One region of the Lentibacillus sp. JNUCC-1 genome, then DNA from elsewhere that is predicted to be linked to it. Evidence: riboswitches for the same ligand, from Rfam matches in the RefSeq annotation. Region 1 holds a riboswitch; each other region holds the start of a gene.
What was found. Region 1 has a riboswitch for cyclic di-GMP ahead of JNUCC1_RS19045 (anti-repressor SinI family protein). Riboswitches for the same ligand answer to the same signal wherever they lie in the genome.
Positions count from the first base shown of each region.

Region 2: linked by a shared signal. The riboswitch ahead of JNUCC1_RS09260 (anti-repressor SinI family protein) and the one ahead of JNUCC1_RS19045 (anti-repressor SinI family protein) in region 1 are both predicted to bind cyclic di-GMP.
Region 3: linked by a shared signal. The riboswitch ahead of JNUCC1_RS02945 (competence type IV pilus major pilin ComGC) and the one ahead of JNUCC1_RS19045 (anti-repressor SinI family protein) in region 1 are both predicted to bind cyclic di-GMP.

Region 1 covers NZ_WHOH01000003.1:184,924-190,006, reverse strand. The annotation lists partial or broken gene pcrA (DNA helicase PcrA) at 1-1,311, opposite strand, end outside; gene JNUCC1_RS11310 (heptaprenylglyceryl phosphate synthase) at 1,330-2,010, opposite strand; gene JNUCC1_RS19045 (anti-repressor SinI family protein) at 2,371-2,511, opposite strand; cyclic di-GMP riboswitch class I at 2,529-2,617, opposite strand; gene JNUCC1_RS11300 (LPXTG cell wall anchor domain-containing protein) at 2,720-3,361, opposite strand; gene sipW (signal peptidase I SipW) at 3,389-3,955, opposite strand; gene tapA (amyloid fiber anchoring/assembly protein TapA) at 3,955-4,824, opposite strand; gene JNUCC1_RS11285 (CalY family protein) at 4,933-5,083, opposite strand, start outside.
Region 2 covers NZ_WHOH01000001.1:1,976,004-1,981,086, forward strand. The annotation lists gene JNUCC1_RS09250 (hypothetical protein) at 1-48, shown strand, start outside; gene JNUCC1_RS09255 (DUF6612 family protein) at 96-1,067, shown strand; gene JNUCC1_RS09260 (anti-repressor SinI family protein) at 1,763-1,885, opposite strand; cyclic di-GMP riboswitch class I at 1,911-2,002, opposite strand; gene JNUCC1_RS09265 (DUF4870 domain-containing protein) at 2,070-2,498, opposite strand; gene JNUCC1_RS19495 (response regulator transcription factor) at 2,618-3,313, opposite strand; gene JNUCC1_RS09275 (ATP-binding protein) at 3,339-5,083, opposite strand, start outside.
Region 3 covers NZ_WHOH01000001.1:614,221-619,303, reverse strand. The annotation lists gene JNUCC1_RS02955 (type IV pilus twitching motility protein PilT) at 1-1,013, shown strand, start outside; gene JNUCC1_RS02950 (type II secretion system F family protein) at 1,030-2,229, shown strand; cyclic di-GMP riboswitch class II at 2,338-2,420, shown strand; gene JNUCC1_RS02945 (competence type IV pilus major pilin ComGC) at 2,448-2,867, shown strand; gene pilM (type IV pilus biogenesis protein PilM) at 3,003-3,878, shown strand; gene JNUCC1_RS02935 (PilN domain-containing protein) at 3,893-4,438, shown strand; gene pilO (type 4a pilus biogenesis protein PilO) at 4,428-4,937, shown strand; gene JNUCC1_RS02925 (hypothetical protein) at 5,069-5,083, opposite strand, start outside.

The DNA.
Region 1 (5,083 bases):
ACAAAGAAATATCATGTGCATTCGCATAGGCCCGCAGCCGTTCAATCGATGTAGCACCGATGCCCCGCTTGGGCTCGTTCACCACCCGTTCGAAACTGATGTCATCATCAGGGTTGACGATCAGGCGCAAATACGCGGTCATGTCCTTGATTTCCTTGCGCTCATAGAACTTGGTGCCGCCGATCAGCTGATAGTTCATATTGGATTTCATGAGTGTTTCCTCAATCGCACGGGACTGCGCATTTGTCCGGTATAAAATGGCGATCTCTGCAGGCGTGAATCCGCCTGATCCTGTCAGTTCCTGAATCTTTTCAGTCACAAAGAACGCTTCTTCCTGTTCAGTGGATCCTTGATAGTAATGAATGTTTTTGCCGCTGGGATTGTCTGTCCACAGATTCTTTGGCTTGCGGCCGGTGTTGTTGTCTATAACGGTGTTTGCTGCTTCAAGAATCGCTTTCGTCGACCGGTAATTCTGCTCCAAAAAGATCGTCTCTGCCGACGGATAATCCTTTTCAAACGTTAGGATGTTCTGGATGTCCGCACCTCGCCAGCGATAAATCGATTGATCGGAATCGCCGACCACACACAGGTTCTGAAACCTCGCTGCCAGAAGCTTCACGAGCTGGTACTGGGCATGGTTGGTATCCTGATACTCGTCCACATGGATGTATTGGAAACGGCGCTGATAGTACTCAAGCACTTCAGGCACACGGTTGAACAGCTGAATCGTCTGCATGATCAGGTCGTCGAAATCGAGTGCCTCATTCTTTTGCAATGTTTTCTGATAGTTTTCATAGACTTGCGCCACTTGACGCTCATAAAAATTGCCAACTTCCGCGCTGTATTTTTCAGGTGTGATCAGTTCGTTCTTGGCAGAACTGATCTGCCCGAGCATCGCCCGCGGCTCAAATTTTTTCGGGTCGATATTAAGGTTTTTAAGAATTTGTTTAATGACCGACAGCTGATCCCTGAATCCAGTATTGAAAAGTTGCGGTTATACCCGATTCGATCGATATCCCGTCTTAAAATACGCACACACATCGAATGAAAGGTGGAGACCCACATATATGCGCCTTCCGGACCGACAAGGCGTGCCACCCTGTCTTTCATTTCACGGGCCGCCTTATTGGTAAACGTAATCGCCAGCACATTGCGCGGGGCGACATCCTTTTCATCGAGCAAGTAAGCAATTCGGTGTGTCAGCACACGCGTCTTGCCGCTTCCAGCCCCTGCCATAATCAGTAAAGGACCGTCTGTATGCTGAACAGCTTCCTGCTGCTCTTTATTCAAACCTTTCAGTAATTCATGCATTTGATCACACACCTTCCTTTATGACATACCCTGAACGGCTTTAACCGTTTTAAGGGCCTGTTTTAAATTCGTGTATAAACTGTTGCCGACCACGACGATATCTGCATAGGTCTTCATCTCTTGTGCCTGCTCTGGTGTTATAATTCCTCCCCCATAGACCAAAAGGGTTTCATCCAATTCATTGCTGACCCGCTCCACCAGACCGGGATCCCCATATGTACCACTGTACTCCATGTAAAAAATCGGCAAACGAAACATCCGCTCTGCCATATAAGCATAGGTCAGAACATCGTCTTCATCCGGCATCAGACAGTTCGTATGTGTGAAGGCTTTTGCATCTTCATTTAAAATACAGTAGCCTTCCATCATAATCTCTTCCCAGTTCATCATCGGCTTGAACGTTTTAATCGCTTCGTGCTGAACATCCATCATCCATTTCTTATCTTGGCTGTTCATCACCATCGGGATGAAATAGTAATCAAAGCCCGGTGTCACTGATTCGACATTGGATATTTCCAGAATGCACGGCACAGTGTGACGGCGAATGCGCGACAGCAAATCAAGCACACCATCAAGCGTCACATCATCTGTTCCGCCAACAATGACCGCATCAGTGCCCGATTCACACACCGCATCCAGCGCTTCATCCGAAATCTCTTTCGCCGGATCCAGCTTAAATATATGTTTCCACTCATTCATTGCATAGTTCAACAGCTGACGCCTCCATCATTGTAGTACGTTCATTCATTATAACAAAAAAGCACCTGTTTGGGGTGCCTGATATCTTTCACAGATAACTTATGAGGAATCAAAAGCGCAGGCGCCTTGCTCACCCCCGAAAAGCATAAGCAAGAACGTGCAGTGGCGGTCTGTGCCACGGAGCGTTCTTGCTTATGACTCGAGGGGGTAGGCGCCGGAGCTGGAGGAATCAAAAGCGCAGGCGTCTTGCTCACCCCCGAAAAGCATAAGCAAGAACGTACAGTGACGGCACTAATATTTTTCTGTACATTAAAAAACAGGTGCAAACAAGAATTGGCCTTCTGTTTGCACCTGTTTTATTTAACATATAATATCTTGTGGTTCTTTGTCACGGTTCAGAAATGCCCTCACTTCCTTGGGCGTCAGCCCGAACGCTTTGGCTTCCCTTAACAGCTCGACCCATTCTTCATCGTATACATGTTTGTAAGTTACCTTTTCCACATTCCCGCCCCATATCCCCTGGAAATCCAGCCGTCATCGTGTAAAGTTAAACATTAGACCTGTGATTTTGCGTCGTCATTTTTCAATGAGTTTGCCCTTGTCAGGGAATGTTCTACTGAGACTATTATACTATAGAAAGGATGTTTATTTTCTGTCTTCTTTTGTCAATCGTGTACTAGTTTTGTCACGTTTGTGACGATAATTCCCGTTAACCCGCTTTGAGGGCTCTTTTCCTCTGATAGACTGCTATGAACAGACCAGCTGCCAGGGTCAAAAGACCTGCCAGTAAAAACATGAACATGGATGTTGCTGTGTACGGCAGTTTAAAACCAGATGTGCCGCTGTCGATCATACCATCAATGTAGGCGGTATCTGTTCCGCTTGCTATGGCATCTCCTTCTGCTTTAAGGACAAAAGAAAAGGAAGTGTTAAGGCCCTGAAATTCATTTCCCAAATGTTCCGGAAAGCGGATGGTGACATCCAGCGTTTCCTGTGATTTTGACTGCAAGCTGCCCGTAACCTTTGAAAAATCCGCGAGTTTTCCATTGTACAATTCATCTGTGTCTTGTTTAATTTCAAGCCATAATTCATCAAACAACAAATCTGATGGCTGATTTTTCAGCTGCATGGTATAACTGAAATTCTGAGATCCGTTGTTTTCAACCGTCACTGTTCTCGGCGCCCAATCACCAGGTTTCATATTTTCAATATTAAATAGAGAGCCACTGGGAGAAAGGTCCAGCACAACATCTCTGCTCTCTTCCGTCTCCGCAAAAGCTGTATGTCCCGGCAGCATCAAAACACAGATCCCTAATGCCAGCATCGTGCATACCGATAAGATGTTTTTCAACCCGACCCCTCCTTTTACAACGCCCGTTTAAGATGATTCCTGGTTTCTTTTTTGTTTCAATTCAAGTTCCGATAACGCTTTCCAGATAACGAATCCGGAGTAAATCAACATCAGGATACCAGGGATCAGCATAAAGAATGCGCCGTTCTTCGTTTGAATGGCGTTGACAAGGTAACCAACATAAGGAACGGTGAATCCCGTGTATTCTGCTACCACATTTCCGGATAATACCGGGCTGGAATCTTCAGCATTATTGTTGTCGCCTTTGGTCCGGTACATCACATGGTCACCACTGTTTTGAACTTCTGTTATGCGGTGGGTGATCAGCTTACCGTCTTCTTCCTGAAACGTGATAACGTCATTCGCTTTGAATCGTGTCATATCGCCGCCAGGCTTGACAGCAATGATTGATCCTGTTTGAATACCGGGCTCCATGGATCCTGACAAAACAGTCTTAAGCTGATAGCCGAACATTTCAGGCTCTCCGCCCGAAATCTTGGTCACCATCACCATGGTGGCGACACTGATGAGCAGCACAAACAATACAGTTGTTACAATATTATTGACCCATTTCATCACTTTCCGCTTTTTCATCAAGATGGTTCCTCCTCTTTCACACCAGCAGGCTCCTCAGTTTGTTCTGATTGGTCTGATTTAGTGCCTGGTGACTTTTGCTCTCTCTTTTTATCGTCATTTGATGGTTTTTCCTTTTTAGCCTCATCTTTAGCTGAATCTTGCTCTGAGTTTGTTTCCTTGGTTTTCTGCTTCTTTTCAGGTTCTCCTTCTATCTCTTCTGAGTGGTCTGTTTCCCCTTCTGCCTCAGGCTGTTCTGGTTGTTTTTCTTTTTGCTTTGCTTTTTCAGGCTCTTCATCTGTTTCGTTTTCCTGTTTGTCAGTTTCAGTGGCTGGTGGTTCTTCTTCCTCAGGTTCTGGCTCGGTTTCACAGATGACTTCAATCTTTTCGCTCCAGACCTGTGCATCTCTAGGATGATCTTCACGCTGATGAATAACGAACTGGTAAAAGCCGGGTTGATCTGTCTCATATGTAAGCTCAGCCATCTCACCAGCTTCGAGAACATCAATGATCCCTTCACCCGCATTAAGTGCTACCGCTGCTCCATCTTCTTGCGGATTCCCGGTTTCGGAATAATACACCTCATATAAGCTTGTGTCTTCCATAGCCCCCTCACCCTTGTTAGAGATCACGGTTGTGATCTCCGCTGGACAAGAAACCTCAGCTTGATCAATCACCTCAGTGAATGCCAGATCACTTCCATCCCATATGCTCCATGTCCCAGTCGCGACCTGCTGGCTGATCTGTGTTGTGCTGGAGAAGTGGGCAGTCGTACTTGAAATCATGTAACCCGCTGTGAATAAGACCAGATAGAAAATGAAGCTTGTTTTCATTAGAATGATCAACAGACGATTTTTCTTTCCGAATTTAATAACGCGTTTACTCCGCATGCCCGCTCCCGCCTTTCTGTGCTTATGACGATTCATAAAAAGAAAATCAGAAATTTTTGTCTTATGAATCGTTATAAACGAGAGGGGGGGATCCCCTCTCTGAATGATTTATCTGCTTTCACCATCTGTTTGATGTGCTTCGAATGTCCACTTAAGTTCCAGTGAATCTTTCTGGAACATGTTTTGATCATTATTATTGTCCACAAATTCGAACTCGACATAAAGGTCATCAGAAGTACCCGCCTTCATGCCACTCGCT
Region 2 (5,083 bases), on a different contig from region 1:
TTTGAAGCGCAAACTGGAACAGTGACTTATGGTGTTTCCAAAAAATAGACAGAAGTTAAATAAGGTGGTGTTTAAATGTGTGGGAGGAGCGCATATTGAAAAGGTTTATTCTTTTGATTATGTTGTTTTGCGTTGTGCTTCTTGTGGCATGCAATCAAAACGACTCAAATGCTCCCGTGAATAGCACTAGTGGAGATGTACCGATAAAAGAAGTAACAAGAAGTGCACAAAATGACGATAAAGAAGAATCTGATACCACGGATTTGGAGGGGGAAGCAGAGACAACGGAAGAAGCAGAATCAACTGATGACAATGATGGAGAGGATATGGTAATAGACGCTGAAACCATTCTGCGACAGTCATTTGAAGCCATGGCTGATTTGAACAGTGTTCATATGAACGGAAGGACCGATATAAAAGAAATTATGGATGGTCAGACCGTTGTTGAAGAAAAGAAGCTGGATATGACTATGCTTTTAAAAGAACCTTATTCCAAGCATTTTGCACTTGAAATCCAGAGTAATGCTGCTAAACCAATCGTATCAGAAGTCTATGAAATGAGTGATGTTCATTACATCCATTCTTCTGTTCATGAGGTAGAGTGGGGTGTTGTTCCCAATCCCAATGGCGGTCAACAATTGTCGCCATTTATACAAGATGCACAGATTGAGGCGCATCTTATGTATAGTGATCAATTTGAGGTTATTGAGACTGAGGGTGAATATGTGCTCACATTTTCAGGCGAGTATGACCAAATCAGATCCTCTCTTTACGGTGGGGTAAAAGACATGTTGCAAATGCTGGAGAAAGAATTACCGATGGATCTTGAGGAAATGAACAGTTCCTATGAAATGGTCATTGATCAAGATACAGCGTTTGTAAAAGAATATCAAATTCATTACGAAGCCCAAGTGCCTGAAGAACAAGGGGAATATAACATTTCAATCGATACTGCGATAACATTGGATGGGTTTAATGAACTTAACGAAATTAGCGTCCCACAAACCATCATAGACGAAGCCGTCACAATGGTTGATAACGACGGAAACGCACTAATGGGAAACTAAACCCTCCCTGAATCTGCACTTTTAATAAATAATTGACACAAACTGCGAACTAATGAATATTTGACTCATACTCAAGATGAGAGAACCGTGATTTGCGCTCCGGGAAGTCGCTTTAACTTTATCACAGCTCAAGTGCGACATCTGTTCAAGAAACCCACTTTCACAGTGTCTTCTAGCCGCGGGCACGGCCTCAGCCTCCTTGCCCCGGCAAGGGGTATGTCGACGTTGTCCGCAAAGGACGGTCTTAGTCGACCATCCTTAGTGTAGCTCGCTGCGGGGTCTTCGGACTCGTGCTGTTCCCGCAGGAGTCGACTTCCCTCCGCTCCAATCACTCTATTTAATTTAGTGGCTTGGACGGTTCTACTCGCATATGAGTTAGAGAATAACCTCTCACACCTAGCTCGGGGAAAACGCGGAGACTCCTGTGGGATGAAAAGCCTCGGTGAGGCCCCGGAGCGCGCAGTAGGGGAAGGAAGGCTAAAACCGTGACGTCCTGTCACAACGCCTTCATGACCCACCTCCTGTGGGCCCGAGGCTCATCAGCGCCCACTGGACGCGGAGTGTTTTCCCCGAGCGGTTGCCAGTGGCAGTCATAAGTTAGTTTGCAGTTTACGGAAAATATGAAATTTCCTCATATAAAAAGCCAGGCCAGGACACGAGTTGTTTTTGTCTGGGCCTGGCTTTTGTAAGGAGTTTCAGGCATTAGCTTTTTTAGTATTTTTTAATAGAAACGTTCTGACTTCTTCTGCAGTAAGTCCTAAAAGTTTTGCTGTTTTAATCAACTCCAACCACTCTTCATCGAGTATTTGATCAGACATAACCACATTCCCGCCCCCAGAATGTCCCGGTAACCCAGCCGTCATTGTTGATGTACCACCAACATTAGACCTGTGATTTTGCGTCCTCACCTTTCAATGAGTTTGCCTTTTTCAGAATACGTTTATTGAAATTCCTATGCGAGTCACTAAGAAAATTGGCAGTCGTTAAAAGGTTGTTTTCACTCTATTTATTGCCCATTTGATCCAGTTGTTTTTCAGCTATATTCCCGGCGATAGGAAGCTTGAATTCCTTTCCTTGATAAGCTTTTAACATTAACACAATCCACAACACAACGGAAAGCGGTGAAAGCAGAAGCCCGATGATCCAGCCGATCAGCGGAATGGCTGTCAGTACGAGGCTTGCTACAAATATGATGACAAATGTAACAATCGATTGCAGGGCATGGAATCGGACAAAACGGTCTTCTTTTTCAATAACAAGAAAAACAATACCAGTTACAAAGCCAGCTAAGTAGCATAATAGTGCAGCTACATTTCTATCGAGTCCTGTCGATGTTTTTTTCTCTGATTCTTGTGCTTGAGCGCCTTCTATAGAGGCACCTTCTTCTTTAAAGACCGTTTGCTCTTTGTTATCAGGTTGATTTTCGCTCATTTAATACCCTCCCCTATATATTTGGATGTCAATAACACTTTGACTTTTCCAGGTTGTGTAAATGAATATACCAGCCAAAGGTTAAGTCTTGGTTAACTATTTGCATAAAAAGAAAAAATTCATTGATCAATCAGATGCAAATACATAACCCAATCCACGAACTGTTTGGATATATTTTGGGTTTGCAGGGTCTGCTTCGAGCTTTCTACGTAAATGGCTGATATGAACCTTAACAGTTTGAATGTCCCCAGCGGATTCGAATCCCCAGACATGATCGTATATCTTTTCGGCACTCCAGATTTGCTGCGGACGTTTGGCGAGCAGAATGAGTACTTGCATTTCTTTGGCAGAGAGGGGGATAAGCTGCTCGTTAATGTAACATTGATAGCGGGAAAGGTGAATCTTAAGTTCATCAAAAATAAGCCATTTGGATTCTGAGTCCCCCTCTGGTGATAACGCCGAAGATTCGCCCTTATTCTAGCTTCAAGCTCGGCATAATCAAATGGTTTAATGAGGTAGTCATCTCCGCCTAATTCAAAGCACTTTACTTTATCCATGACGCTTCTGCGTACACTTAAGAAGATTATCGGAAGGGTTCTTTTTTTCCTGATTTCGCGGCAGACTTCAAATCCGTCCATACCTGGCATCTCAATATCCAGCAATATGAGATCGGGAAGTTCAAGATCTATCAGATTGAGACCATCCTGTCCGCTGGCTGCGGTCAGGACGGTGTAATCTTTTTTCTCTAAATAAAATTGAATCATATCTCGTATACTCTCTTCATTGTCAACGATCAGAATTGTTTCTTTCAACATGGTTGTCTTTACCCTCCTTTGACAATTATGCAGTATAAATTGGTAAAGCAATGAAAAAGGTGGTGCCTCGGCCAAGCTGACTCTCAGCCCAGATGGTGCCGTCGTGTGCTTGAACGATTTCCTTTGCAATAGCCAACCCCAAACCTGACCCGTCTGGGATGTCCTCCTCTGATTTATGCGCGGCTTTATAAAAACGTTCAAAAATAAACGGCAGTTCCTCTTCATGAATGCCATGACCATTGTCTTCAAGTTGCAAAATCACTTCGCTTGTCTTTTCTTTTAAAGAGACTGTCATCGTAATTGTACCTTCAGTCGGTTCAGTATGTTTTACTGCATTCCAGACAAGGTTGGAAGTCATTTGATCCATGCGCCCAATATCGATATGACAAGTGTATGTTTTGTAAAGAGCTGTGTTGCCGACTTTTTTAAAAGAAAAGATACGATTTTCTTGTGTCACATAGGATTCATGCTTGATATGGATGTCTTCAAGCCAATCGTTTAAATTAATTGCTTCACGGTGTAGGGGCAGTGTACCTGCTTCAAGCTCGGACAGCTCTGATAAGTCTCCGATGAGTCTGCTGAGCATCTTCAATTTATGATCTACCATGTTAAGGTAACGGGGGTCCCCTTCTTCCATCAGCCCTTCCTGCACAGCTTGCATATAGCCTTTGATCACAGTAACAGGTGTTCCCAATTCGTGGGCGATGTTTGCCAGTAACATGCGTCGGGTCTTTGCCATATCCAACAGACCCTGGTTGGCATTTCTTAGTTCCTGTGTACGCGCATCAACCTTTGCTTCAAGCTGGGAATTTAGTGTTTTCAGATCCTGATTTAAATGGCTGAGCTTCAGCAGTGTTTCCACCCTGGATAAAAGCTCCTGTCGATCACAAGGTTTTGCCAAATAATCATTCGCGCCAACTTCAAATGCGGTTAATTGGTCGTTCATCATGTTTTTGGCAGTGAGCATCAAAATGGGCAGTTCAACTAGAGAGTAATGTTTCCGCAAATGTTGGCACACGTCATAACCTGATAGTTTTGGCATCATAATATCAAGTATAAGCAGGTCAACAGTTTGCTCCTGCACAACTTCCAACACCGCTTCTCCGTTTGATACAGCAATCACATTATATCCATTTAGTAAGAGTTGATTTTTTAACACTTGCAGGTTAACAGCCTCATCATCAGCAATCAGGATTGTGGCTGCTCCCTGATGGGTGGAAGTGGCAGCAACGGGGGCAACATCAACATTGTCTTCAATTGAGAGACGGGTGATTAATGAAGAATCCGTATCCAATTCCGCGTTACTGGTTTGCTCTTCACTGATCGGCAATGTAAAGGTGAACGTAGAACCGTGTCCCAATGTAGATGAGACAGTGAGTTGACCTTGGTGCAATTCAACTAAGCGCTTTGTCAGACTGAGTCCAATTCCGGACCCGTCAGCTTCCCTGGATAGACTGGAATCCGCTTGGTAAAAGGGCTCAAATATATTTTCCAGTTCGTGTGACGAGATCCCTTTACCCGTATCAATTACAGCAATCTCTATGAGGTTGTTGTTTTTTTTAGCAGTGACAGTGACATGCCCCTTGTCAGTGTGTTTAATGGCATTGCCGACCAGGTTATAAAGAATTTGCTGCAGACGGTTTTCATCAGCCATCACAATGGGGGTTGATGGATCAATTTCATTTTGCAGCTGAACGGATTTATTGTTTGTCAGTGGTTCACAGATGGTTAAAACGACCTCAGTCAGTGTAAACAGATCGACTGGAACCG
Region 3 (5,083 bases), on a different contig from region 1:
GGCTGACAGATGCGTTTCACCAAGGGGCTTCTGATGTGCATATGACTGTCGGCAAAGCACCGGTTTTTCGGGTGAACGGTGAGCTGTTTGAACAGAAAACAGAGCAGCTGCGACCTGTCGATACGGAAAATATGGTCCGCTCGTTGCTGACAGATGATGAGTGGGGGATTTTGCAGGAAAAGCGGGAGCTCGACTTTTCCCATGGCATTGCCGGCATATCCCGTTTCAGAGTGAATGTGTTTTATCAGCGCGGCGCATTGTCACTTGCTTTCAGAGTGGTGCCAACGCGAATCCCGTCGATTGAAGAACTGCATTTGCCGCCGATTATGAAAGACATTACGACGCAAATGCAGGGGCTTGTGCTTGTCACCGGACCGACCGGAAGCGGTAAGAGTACGACACTGGCCTCAATGATCGCCCATATGAATCAGACGATGGACAGGCATATCATTACACTGGAAGACCCGATTGAATACATACACAGCCACAATCAATCCATTATTGATCAGCGGGAAGTCGGTTTTGACACAAACAGTTTCCTGAACGGTTTACGAGCCAGTCTCAGACAGGATCCGGATGTGATTCTGGTAGGGGAAATGCGCGATCTTGAAACCATTTCAACAGCAATCACGGCTGCTGAAACCGGCCATCTTGTGCTAGCGACATTGCACACATCCGGCGCGGTGTCGACGATTGAACGGATTATCGATGTATTCCCGCCACAGCAACAGCGTCAGATCCGGCTGCAGCTTGCTACGATTTTAAAAGCGGTCGTATCGCAGCGGCTTCTTTTGACAAAAGATGGCCTTGGCCGGCGAGCAGCAACCGAGGTTCTGGTCAATACGTCGGCGGTTAAAAATCTGATCATCAATGAAAAATTACATCAAGTCCAAAACGTCCTGCAGACCTCACGCGCACAAGGCATGCACACGCTGGAAATGGATTTGAAACGCCTGTTGCATGAAGATGTGGTCTCATACGAAACGGTCGCCCCGTTTTTGAGTGTCCAATGAAAGGGAGGGAGAGCGGATGAACTTTCAATACACCGGCAAACGTTTGTCCGGACAGCGTGTGAAAGGGAAAATCGAAGCCGAAACCGAACACGAAGCCCTGACCCTGCTTGAAAAAAACGGCCTTGTGATTGTTGATATTGCTGAAACAAAACCATGGAACAAAGATATTATCGTTAATCGCAAGCTGAAAAATGCCGATTTCGTGATCTTTCTCAGGCAATACGCCACGCTCATTAATGCCGGCATTTCGATTTCGGAAGCCACGAAAACGATGGCTAAGCAAACGAACAACCATGCACTTAAGTTGGCGCTTGAAGATATCGATAAGCATCTCGATAAAGGGGAGTCACTCTCGGTCGCCGCAAGTGAGCACCCGAACATTTTCCCTGAGCTGCTCGTGAACATGATCTATGCCGGGGAGGCGAGCGGAAAACTGGATGAGATTCTCAACCAAATGGCCGATTACTATGAAAAAGAACATACCAACCGGCGGAAATTGATCTCTGCTTTGATGTACCCGGGGATTGTAGGCATTATCACGGTTTTCCTGACCATCTTTCTGCTCGTCTTTATCGTGCCACAGTTTGTATCGATGTTTCAGTCATTCGGTGAAGAGATTCCGGCTTTTACACAGTTGGTATTAAGCTTGAGTGATGTGGTCAGTGCGTATTGGTGGATCGCAGTCATTCTCATCGTGCCGGCTGTGCTGATTTATAAATATGTGATTCAATTTCCGGAAGTGGCGTATCAGGTTGATCTTATTAAGATTCGATTCCCGTTCCTTGGACAGCTCGCACACAAAGCCGTGCTCGTTCGCATGACGCAAACGATGAGCACGCTGGTCAACAGTTCCGTGCCAATCTTGCAAGCAATGGAAATTACTGAACGTGTTGTTGGTAACAGAGTGATGCAAGACGTTTTAAGAGGATCGCGCGAATCCCTAGAAATTGGTGAGTCGATTACCCGTCCCATGCAAGGACACTGGGCATTTCCGCCACTGATCGTGCAAATGATGCAGATTGGTGAAAAAACCGGAACACTGGATCACATGCTGCAAAAAGCGGCTGATTTTTACGAGGAAGAACTAGAGCAACTGTCTAACCGGATTAAGACATTGATCGAACCACTTATGATTATTGTGCTGACTGTAATTGTCGGCAGCGTGATTATGGCAGTTGTCATTCCGATGTTCTCGTTGTTTGAAAACATTCAGTAATAAAATTGTAAAGTAGACGGGTATATGTGACAGAAATTGAAGTATCATGTAAAAACTTGTCTAAAGAGGTAGATTTTATTCTATGAATCTAGTACAATGAAAGTAGGACAAAAGTAGTGGTGCAAGGAAGGATTATCTGTATCTGGGCACTTGGATAATCTGGAGCAGCTAGTGCAACCGACGCTCAAAAACCTATTTACATAAAGGGGAGAAGCGTTATGTTGGAAAGATTGAAGAGAAGATTTAAACAGGAAAAAGGGTTTACCCTTGTTGAGCTGTTGGCTGTTATAGCGATTTTGGGAATTATTTTAGCGATTGCCATACCTAGTATTGGGAATGTGATTGATAATTCTAAGAAGGATGCAGATCAAGCTAACGTTGATTTGATATTAAATGCTGCGAGACTTGCCTACCTAGAAGAAGGACAACCAGACGAAGGAGCCACTTACACTGTTTCGGATCTAAATACAAAAGGATATCTTGCTGAAGTCCCTACAGAACCTGGAAATGAAGAAAGTGTATACTCAGGTGAAGTAACCGTATCTAAATCAGGAACTAAAATAACCTATCAATTTGATGGGGCTGCTTACCCTGAAGATACTGATGCTGAAGTTGGATCTGCGAGTGATGATACCTAAATAACTTACGCATAAACAAAACGCCTTGCAAAACCTGCAAGGCGTTTTTCAAAGCTAATATGTTACACTCATACATACTACATTATTCCTTAAGCAGGTGATCTTTTGGGCATTTTTAACAATAGCAGGGTCAATATGGTCGTAACGAACCGGGTGATCCGCTATGCTTTTCATAAAAATCATACACCCGACAGTATCGTTGTCCACGGGGAACGGGAATTGCCGGAGGGGACGATGCATGACGGGAAGATTGCCGATCCGAAAGCATTTGAGAATACGGTTCAGCAATTGGTTCAGGAACATCGCTGGAAACGTAAAGACTTAGCGTTTTGCTTGGTCGATGATACAGTCGTAATCCGAGATTTGGACGTCCCAGCAACGCTGTCCAAAGAAGAGGCTGTGGGATATGTGCGGACACAGATTGGCAACAGTTTTTATTTGCCGTTCAACGATCCCGCGCTCGCGATCGATCTGCTCGACAGTGAAGAAGGGACAACGAAAGTCCGGGTTTACGCCTATCCGAAAGATAAAATCAATACATATAAAAAAGCTTTTTCAGATGCAGGGCTGCAGCCGGTGATTGCCGATTTGACGTCGCTTTCTGTGTATCGTTACTTTTATCAAACAGCTGAAAACCCTGCTGAGCATGTGTTGTTGATTCATTGGAACCGGGATGCTTTAATGCTGACGGCGTTCAAGCACCATAAAGCTGTTTTCAGCAGATACATGAAGATTGCAGCTGACGAAGAGATGACAGCGGAACAGGCAGATCAAATCATCAACGAATATATCATTGAAATTAATCGGATCACCGATTTTTATCAATACTCGATCACAAAGGGCGTGCATCGGGTTGAACAGTTGGTCGTATCAGGCGATTTCTCATTTTTGCCAGTGGTGAAGCAAAAGCTTGCTGAACGTTTGACTTTACCGATCCATGATTTTCCGGAAACAGAGCTGTCTGATGCGTATATCGATGTGATTGGACTTGGTTTGAAGAATGGCAGTTAGAAGGTGGGCATGAGATGAATACGGAAATTAACTTTCTAGAAAAACAACAGAAACAAACGCGTCTGCCTGTTTTCCTGCTGGCCATTTTTCTCATCTTAATTGCCATCGTGATCACGCTTCTGTTTGTCCAGCGGCAAAGCTTAAACAGCGCGATACAGACAGAAAAGTCGACACTATCGAATTTGCAAGTTGAAGTGGCTGAACAGCAGGAAGCTAATGGTTCAGCACGACAGCTGGAAAGCACGCGGGATGCTTTGACCGCCATTGAGCAAAATGCGGTTCCGACAGTCAGCTTGTATGAAAATGCCCTTAACACCCTGGGGGATCCGAAGCAGTTAACCAGCATCACCTACAGTGGCGGGGAAGATTTTCAAGTTGAAGCAGCATTCGCATCACTGGAAGCAGTATCCGATTATCTTGATAAATTGCTTCAGGAACCGTATATGCTGGATGCTGAACTCACTGATGTGTCTAGAGATGGGGATGGCTATACGGCGCTGTTAACGCTGTCGATTGATTCGGGAATTTTGCGTGAGGAGTTGAGTCCGGATGCTGAGTAATTGGAACAGAACCCATACGCTCATATTAGTCGTCGTAATCGGCATTGCTGGACTGTCATACTTTTTTGGATACCGCACATTCGTAGAGCCGCTGCAGACTGATCTAAAGACGGTTGAAGATGAGACACAGCTTTATGAAACCCAGCTTTCACAGCTGACTGGCGAAGAAACAATGGATGATGAGCTGACGCGCGTTGGCGAACAGGTGCCGGCTGAAAAAGAACCGCAGACGGTTTTGAATGAATTAAGACAAATGGCGACACGCTCGAAAGTCGATATCGAATCAATTGTGTCGAGTTCCGGGGAAGCTGCCGAAGAAGCCCAGCTGAATGAAGCCCGTTACAGCCTTGAAGTGCATGCTAAAGCATTAAAGGAAATCAACGCATTTATGCACGCGGTAGAGAGCGGGGAGCGGTTTATGCGGATTGATGCATTGACTGTGGAACAGGATGGGTCAGTGGATTTATCGTTGGAGATTACAACGTTTTATTCAGGATAACTGCAACATTGAAAAAGATGAGGGGAAATGGACATGGTCGTTCATTTCTCTTTTTGTTTACAGACTTATGCGTGGCCGGATCGTTCATATGAGGTCGGCTGTCCGGCCGATTCTGTGAATGAAAATATCGCTTAACTCATGCCCAT